2 regions of the Cellulomonas sp. P5_C6 genome follow, and region 1 is predicted to be linked to the other one. Evidence: predicted binding sites of a transcription regulator. Region 1 holds the regulator's gene; the other holds the start of a gene.
What was found. The regulator LexA, encoded in region 1, represses DNA repair genes until DNA is damaged. The targets are predictions, from matches to a motif close to TCGAACANNTGTTCGA.
Positions count from the first base shown of each region.

Region 2: the regulator LexA is predicted to act here: its motif matches at 2,264-2,279, upstream of ACXJKG_RS03685 (SAV_6107 family HEPN domain-containing protein).

Region 1 is NZ_JBFULZ010000102.1:8,252-12,435, forward strand. Features, by position in the region: gene ACXJKG_RS12675 (ATP-dependent DNA helicase) at 1-422, shown strand, start outside; gene ACXJKG_RS12680 (L-lactate dehydrogenase) at 432-1,433, shown strand; gene lexA (transcriptional repressor LexA) at 1,473-2,225, opposite strand; gene ACXJKG_RS12690 (LysM peptidoglycan-binding domain-containing protein) at 2,523-2,930, shown strand; gene nrdR (transcriptional regulator NrdR) at 3,305-3,823, shown strand; gene ACXJKG_RS12700 (S9 family peptidase) at 3,889-4,184, shown strand, end outside.
Region 2 is NZ_JBFULZ010000018.1:28,924-33,107, forward strand. Features, by position in the region: gene ACXJKG_RS03670 (transglutaminase TgpA family protein) at 1-64, shown strand, start outside; gene ACXJKG_RS03675 (DUF3040 domain-containing protein) at 9-413, opposite strand; gene dinB (DNA polymerase IV) at 453-1,727, opposite strand; gene ACXJKG_RS03685 (SAV_6107 family HEPN domain-containing protein) at 1,750-2,220, opposite strand; gene ACXJKG_RS03690 (spermidine synthase) at 2,327-3,205, shown strand; gene ACXJKG_RS03695 (cold-shock protein) at 3,254-3,457, opposite strand; gene ACXJKG_RS03700 (proteasome assembly chaperone family protein) at 3,719-4,184, opposite strand, start outside.

The DNA of each region.
Region 1 (4,184 bases):
ACCAGCTGCCCACGCTCGTGTCGCAGTTCATCGCCGACGAGCCCACCTGCCTGTTCGGCACCCTGTCGCTGTGGCAGGGCGTCGACGTGCCCGGTGCGACGTGCCGGCTGGTCATCATCGACCGCATCCCGTTCCCGCGGCCCGACGACCCCGTGAGCTCGGCCCGGTCCGACGCGATCGAGGCGGCGGGCGGCAACGGCTTCCTCGCGGTGTCGGCGACCCACGCCGCGCTGCTGCTGGCCCAGGGTGCCGGCCGGCTGATCCGGACCAGCGAGGACCGCGGGGTCGTCGCCGTCCTCGACCCGCGGCTCGCGACCGCCGGCTACGGCAGCTTCCTCACCCGGTCGCTGCCGGCGTTCTGGCGGACCACCGAACGTGCCGTGGCCGTCTCGGCCCTGCGTCGGCTCGCGACCTCCGGATAACCTCGAGGGATGACCGAGAGCCTGGACATGGAGGACGTGGGCCTGACCCCGTTCCGCACGCCCCGTCGGACCTCGAAGCTCGCGATCGTGGGGGCAGGTGCCGTCGGGTCGACGATGGCGTACGCGGCGCTCATGCGTGGCGCCGCCCGCTCGGTCGCCCTCTACGACATCAACGCGGCGAAGGTCCAGGCGGAGGCGCTCGACCTCGGGCACGGCATCCAGTTCATGCCGATGGCCGAGGTGGTCGGGTCCGACGACATCGCCGTGTGCGCCGACGCCGACATCGTGATGTTCACGGCGGGCGCCAAGCAGAAGCCCGGGCAGTCGCGGCTCGAGCTGGCCGAGGCGACCATCGGCCTGGTCCGCGCCGTGCTCCCGTCGCTGGTGGAGGTCGCGCCGGACGCCGTGTACGTGATGGTGACCAACCCGGTCGACGTCGTCACCTACGCCGCCCTGCAGATCTCCGGCCTGCCGAGCACGCAGCTGTTCGGCTCGGGCACGGTCCTGGACTCGTCCCGACTGCGCTACCTCATCTCGCAGTACACCGGCGTGGCCGTGCAGAACGTGCACGCGTACATCGCGGGGGAGCACGGCGACACGGAGCGGCCCCTGTGGGGCTCGGCGACCATCGGGTCGGTCCCGCTGCTCGAGTGGTCGGGGCCGGACGGGAGCCTCGCGTTCACCCCCGAGGTCCGGGAGGAGATCGCCAACGAGGTGGTCGGCTCGGCGTACCGGATCATCGAGGGCAAGGGCGCGACCAACTACGCGGTCGCCCTGGCCGGCTCGCGGATCATCGAGGCCGTGCTCAAGGACGAGGGGCGAGTGCTGCCGGTGTCGTCGCTGCTCGACGACTACTACGGGATCAGCGACGTCTGCCTGTCCGTGCCGACGATCATCGGTGCGCACGGCGTGGGCAAGCAGCTGCCGGTGCCGCTGTCGGACGAGGAGCTCGCAGGGCTGCGGACCTCCGCCGACGCGGTGCGCGCGGTGGCGCGGCGGTTCGGGTTCTGAGCCGCCGGCGCCGGACCGAGGTCCAGCGCCGGCGGGACGTCAGAGGCTGCGCAGCACGCTGACGACGCGGCCGAGCACCGTGGACTCGTCGCCCGGGATCGGCGAGTACGCCGGGTTGTGCGGCATCAGCCAGACGTGGCCGTCGATGCGCTTGAGGGTCTTGACCGTGGCCWCGCCGTCGATCATCGCCGCGACGATCTCGCCGTTCTCCGCCACCGGCTGACGGCGGACCACGACCCAGTCGCCGTCGCAGATCGCCGCGTCGATCATCGAGTCGCCGCTGACCTTGAGCAGGAACAGGTCGCCGTCCCCGACCAGCTGGCGGGGCAGCGGGAACACGTCCTCGACGACCTGCTCCGCGAGGATGGGCCCGCCCGCCGCGATCCGGCCGACGACCGGGACGTAGGACGGTGCCGGCATGCGCTCGCCGTCGCCCGTGTCGGGGAAGCTGGACCGGCTGCCGTCCGGCGCGGTCCATGTGCCGACGCCCCGCGAGTCGTCCGCGTGCACGACCTCGATGGCCCGGGGGCGGTTGGGGTCGCGGCGCAGGTACCCCTTGCGCTCGAGAGCCGTGAGCTGGTGCTTCACGCTGGACGGGCTGGTCAGGCCGACGGCCTCCCCGATCTCACGCATGCTCGGCGGGTAGCCGCGGGACTCCACCGACGTCCGGATGGTGTCGAGCACGAGCCGCTGGCGGGCCGTGAGGCCGTCCGGGCCCGGCGCGCCGTCGGGCAGCGCGTGGATCGTCGCCAGGTCCTTCTCGGGCTGGGACGTGTCCCGTGAGTCCGTCACTGCGCTCCTCCTCCGTCCGGCGGCCGCCTCGCGGCCTTCTCCGCCTGCTCCAGCCGGCGTCCCGCGTGCCCTGACCTGCGGCGACGGGGGCCCCCGGCGGTCGTGTCAGTGGCTCGTGGTGCGCTTGTGCTGCATCGCCAGCCTAGGGATGTTGGGACGGAAGATCAAACATCTGTTCGATCGTGTCTCGACAGTGTCGGTGGATGCTGGTAGACATCGTACAGACGTTCGACGAACAAGCGTTCGACGATCAGCGGTACCCCGGGACCCCCGGGCCGAGCAGGAACGAGAGACGCGATGAGCGCGATGGTGATGGGACCCGCGATGCCGAGGATCGCGACGTCGAGCACCCGCAGCACCCGCAGCACGGCGAGCGCCCCGAGCGCCCGCACTGCCGATGCCGGCCGGTCCGCGGCGCACCTCCGGCTGACCGCACGCGGCCGGGCCGTCCTGTGGGTCCTCGCCGTGCTGCTTGTCGCGGTCGTGACGCTCATCGGGGGCCGGGCGGCCGCCGACGGACCGGTCGGCGCGCAGGAGGTCGTCCGGCACACGGTCGCGCCGGGGGAGACGCTCTGGCAGATCGCCGAGAGCGTGGCGGGCCCGTCGGACGACGTGCGCGACGTCGTGTTCGACCTCGTGCGCCTCAACGAGCTTCCGGACGCCGGTCTGATGGCCGGCCAGGTGATCGTGGTTCCTGCCGGTTGAGCAGTCGCGCCTGGGGGCGCCCGCCGTGCCGGCCTCACCAGGCGAGCGGGGGGGCTTGCGCGAGGTGCGGGACGACGGGGCGCGAGCTCCGGCACGGACCCGCTGTACGGCGCGGCGCCGAGGCGAGTCGGCCCGTGACCAGGGACGGGGGCGTCCCCGCGAGGGCGGTCATCCACGGGTGGCCGCCCTCGTGCGTTCCCGACCGAGCGGGAGGTGCGCGCCTCCGCCGGCCGTGCGCGCGAGGACCGCGGTGCGTGTCGCCGCCGACGACCTTGCACCGCCGCAGAGCGTGGCCTAGCGTCACGGGGGCGTCCACGACGCCACCGCCGCCGGTCGACGTCCGACCCCGGCGCGCCAGCTCGAAGGGGATCACGGTGCACTGTCCGTTCTGCCGTCACCCGGACTCGCGGGTCATCGACTCGCGGACCTCGGACGACGGGTCGACCATCCGGCGGCGACGCCAGTGCCCGCACTGCAACCGCCGCTTCACCACCGTCGAGACCGCGAGCCTCTCCGTCGTCAAGCGCTCCGGCGCCACCGAGCCGTTCAGCCGCGAGAAGATCGCCGGCGGCGTGCGCAAGGCGTGCCAGGGCCGTCCCGTCAGCGAGGACGACCTCGCGCTGCTCGCGCAGAAGGTCGAGGAGACGCTGCGCAGCGCCGGCTCGGCCGAGATCGACGCCTACGAGATCGGGACGGCGATCCTGGGACCGCTGCGCGAGCTCGACGAGGTGGCCTACCTGCGGTTCGCCAGCGTCTACCAGGCGTTCGACTCGCTGGAGGACTTCGAGGCCGCGATCACGGTCCTGCGTGCCGAGCGCGAGGGTGCCGACGACGGGGAGCTCGCCGACGGATCCGTGGACCCCGTGGACTCCCAGGACGCACGGACCAGCTGACGGCGACGGGGTCCGTGCGATCCGTCGGTTCGATTTCTGTCGGTGGCAGCACGTAGGTTCGTCCGGTGCTTCCTGCTGACCTCGAGCTCCTCCATGTCCCCGGCGCCCCTGCTGTCCTGCCGGACGGCAGCCGCGCGATCGTGTCGGTCGTCCGGCCCGACCTCGCCACCGACGAGTACACCGGCCACCTGTGGTCGGTCGACCTCGTCGGCGACCAGGCACCCCGCGCGCTGACCCGCGGCTTCCGCGACACCGCACCGGACGTCTCGCCCGACGGGCGCTGGGTGACGTTCCTGCGGTCGGAGCGCGACGGCAAGCCCCAGGTGTTCGTCGTCGAGTCCGCCGGGGGCGAGCCCGTGCA
Region 2 (4,184 bases), on a different contig from region 1:
GACGCTGCTCAGCGACCGCTCTCGCCGCGCCGCCGTTCCCAGCGCTCCTCGAGACGGCTCATGAAGCTGCTGCGCTGACGAGCCGGCGGCGTTGCCGGCTTCACCTTGCCGTCCGTCTGCACGACGCCCTGCGGCCCCGAGCGACGCCCGGACCCACGGCGGGGGTCTGCGAACGCGAACGCCACCGCGGCGAACATCACGACGAACCCGACGACACCCAACCAGGCCAGGCTGTTCGCCGCGCCGAGCACGAGCAGCAGCAGACCGACGGACGCACCGACTCCCGCGATGACGTATCGGCCGAACGGGCGATGCCCGCGCTGGGTCAGCGTGTTAGCGAGCCGAGGATCGTCAGAGGTCAGCTGCCGTTCCATCTGCTCGAGCACGCGCTGCTCGTACTCCGAGAGAGGCATCCTGACCCCCGTTGTCAGCTCTGTGGACCTTCTTCCGGTTCAGGATAGATCCGCCGGAACGAAGGTGGTAGTCGACCGCGAGGATACTCCTGTCGACTGAGAGGCCCCGGCCGAGATCGACGCCCTCCCGAACCGGTCCCGCACCATGTCCATGGCCCGTTCGGCGTCCCGTCGTGTGGCCGTCGGCTGGTCCGACGCCTCCTCGAGGGTCGGCTGCCGGACCGTCGACGACGCGGGCGACAACCCTTCCGCCCGGACCCCGACCAGCCGCACCGGCAGCCCGCCCAGATCGACCCCGGCGATGAGCTCCCGAGCCGCCAGGAACAGCTCGCGGCCGACGTCCGTCGGGGTCAGCAGGGTGCGCGAACGGGTCAGCGTGCGGAAGTCCGACGTCCGCACCTTCACGGTGATCGTGCGGGTGACCAGGCCGTTCCTGCGCAGCCGGACCGCGCACCGGTCGGCCAGCTCCCGGGCCTTCTCCTGCACCACGACCAGGTCGGCGACGTCCGCCGGGAACGTCTCCTCGGCGCTCAGCGACCGCTCCTCACGACCGGGCCGGACCGGCCGCGGGTCCCGCCCCCACGACAGGTCGAACAGGTGGGCGCCGGCCACCTTGCCGACGGCGTTCTGCACCGTCGACACGTCGCTGTCCGCGAGCTCCGCGACCGTGCGGATCCCCCACCGGGCCAGCGCCGCCTCCGTCTTTTCACCCACTCCCCAGAGCGCCCCGACCGGCAGGACGCGCAGGAACTCGACCGTCGCCGCGCGCGGGACCAGCAGGACGCCGTCCGGCTTGGCGTGCCCGGACGCGAGCTTGGCGACGAACTTGGTCGAAGCGATGCCCACGGAGCACGTGATCCCGAACTGCTCGCGCACCTGGCGACGGATGAGCTGGGCGATGATCGTCGGGGGCCCGAGCCGGCGGCGGGCACCCGCGACGTCGAGGAACGCCTCGTCGACGCTGACCTGCTCCACCAGTGCCGTCACGTCACCGAGCACGCGCATCACCCCGGTCGAGACCTCGTGYTACGCGTGGTGGTCGGGCGGGACGACGACCGCGTGCGGGCACTGCCGCAGCGCGACCGACATCGGCATCGCCGCGTGCACCCCGAAGGCCCGCGCCTCGTACGTCGCCGCCAGGACGACCCCGCGGTTCGCGCCGCCCACGATCACCGGCAGCCCCCGCAGCTGGGGCCGGCGCGCGAGCTCCACCGAGGCGAAGAACGCGTCCATGTCGACGTGCAGGATCGAGCAGCCGATCTCCTCGCGGCCCCAGTCCCGCTTCGCCCCGGCAGACCGGGGTCCGCGGCTCATGCCACTGCCCCGCCGCCGGTGCTCACGACGCCCGCAGGACGCGCATGCTCAACGTGCGCCCGGCGACGGCGCCCGCGCCACCGTGCACCAGCTCACGCACGGCGTCGACGAAGTCCTCCGCGGCGCACACCGCCTCCTCGCCCCGCTGGGGCCCGACCAGCTCGAACCTGCCGGCGTCCACCGCCGACCGCAGCGGGGCGGCCTCCGCGAAGTACGTCGACCACGAGCTCAGCTCCGGAGCGACCGCCCCGAGCATGGCCCAGACCGTGCGGGGGGCGCCCCGGCCGGTCGGGGTGCCGCGGAAGGCGACGACGGCGGCACCGGCCCGGAGGGCGGCGAGGTGCGCGTGCGAGAGCTGCTCCCAGGGCTCGGGAGAGAACTGGGCGGCAAGCAGCTCGGCGTCCGCGCGGCCGAGCAGCTCGTCCACCCGCGCCGGGACGGGCGCTCCCGTGGTCGTCCCACCCGCGCTGCGCCGACCGAGCTGCTGGTCCATGCCGCCGTCCCCTTCCGCCTGCCGTCGATCCGTGACCCCAGTATCGAACACCTGTTCGATCTGCGTCAAGCCCTCCCGCCGTCCGTGCGCCCCGTAGCGTGGCCCCATGGCCGCCCGCGACCGCTCCGCCCGACGCAGCCCAGGCTCGCACCGACCACCCACACGGACCCGCGCCGGGACGCCGTGGCCCACGGGGCCGCTGCCCATCGCCACCGGCACCGTCGAGCTGGTCCGCGACCTCGACGACCCCGACGGCGTCACCGTGCTGGTCAACGGCGTGCCCAGCTCGTACCTCGACCTGGCGGACCCCACGCACCTCGACTTCGAGTACATGCAGCAGATGGCCGCGGTCATCGAGCGCGTCGGCGACGTCGGCGGCCCGCTGGACGTCGTCCACCTCGGCGCCGCGGGCTGCGCGCTCGCGCGGGCGGTCGACGCCACCCGGCCGGGCTCCCGCCAGCTGGCGGTGGAGCTCGACGTGACGCTGACCGAGCTGGTCCGCGGGTGGTTCGACCTGCCGCGCTCCCCCGCGCTGCGGATCCGCGCCGGGGACGCGCGCGCGGAGCTGGAGAAGCTGGCCGACGCGTCGGCGGACGTCGTCGTGCGGGACGTCTTCGCGGGCGACCTCACGCCGGCGCACGTGCGCACGCGCGAGATGGTGGCGCACGTGGCGCGGGTCCTGCGGCCGGGCGGGGTGTACCTGGTCAACTGTGCCGACCGACCGCCGCTGACCGGGGCGCGGGCCGAGGGTGCGACCCTGCACGAGGCGTTCGGCGACGTCGCGGTGATCGCCGAGCCCGGGCTCCTGCGCGGGCGGGGCTACGGGAACGTCGTGCTCGCCGCCACGGACGACCCCGACCTGCTCGGGTCCGCCCCGCTGGCCCGGGCCGTCCGCAGCCTGCCGGCGCCCGCGCGGCTGCTGCACGGCGAGGAGGTCACGGCCTTCGTCGGGAGGGCTCCCGCCCTCGTCGACCCGCCGGCATGACGAAGGGCCGCACCCGAGGCGGGTACGGCCCTTCGCACGAGCCTGCGATCAGAGCGGGCGGACGCTCTCGGCCTGGGGGCCCTTGGCGCCCTGCGTGATCTCGAACTCGACGCGCTGGCCCTCGTCGAGGCTGCGGTAGCCCGAGGAGTCGATCGCGGAGTAGTGGACGAAGACGTCGGCGCCGCCGCCGTCCTGGGCGATGAACCCGTAGCCCTTCTCAGCGTTGAACCACTTGACAGCACCCTGTGCCATGTTCGTTTCCTTCTGTCCATCCGGTGACAGCGCCGGCCTTCTGCCCGCACCGTGCCGCAATGCCTCACGTCCTGCACCGGGTGGCCCAGCCGCGAGCGGCTGGTCGGAACCGACCCCCGGGCCTGGGCCCGGGTGACGACGCCGGTCAAGCGAGTACGTCACTGCAACGTGTGCATCCTTACATCGGGCCCGCGGGCGGCGCCACGGTTTCGCCCTTCCGGCGCACTCGCGTTGACAACGATCTGGTAAAGGCGACGGGTCTCAGATCGCCGGGCCGTCGTCGCCCTGCTGCGCCAGGAAGCGCTCGAACTCGGCACCCAGCTCGTCCGCCGTGGGCAGGTCCGTCGACCCGGCGAGCAGGCTGGTCCGGCCGATGTTGCGCGTGAACGAGTCGTACTGCTCCTCGAGCGCGTGCACGACCGCCGCGACGTCCTCGGACCCCGTGACCTGCCGCTCGATCTCGTGCATGGCCTCGTCGGCGGCCGCGGTCAGCGATCCCACCTGCAGGTCCAGGCCGGTCGCGCGCTCGACGTTGGTCAGCGCCGCCTGGCTGGCCTGCGGGAACGCGGACTGCGCGAGGTAGTGCGGCACGTGCACCGCGAAGCCGACCGCGTCGTGGCCCGACTGCCCCAGCCGCAGCTCCAGCAGGGCGCTCGCGCTGGCCGGCACCTGGACGGTGCCGAACCACGACGTGTGGTCGGCGACGAGCTCGGGCCGGGTGGCGTGC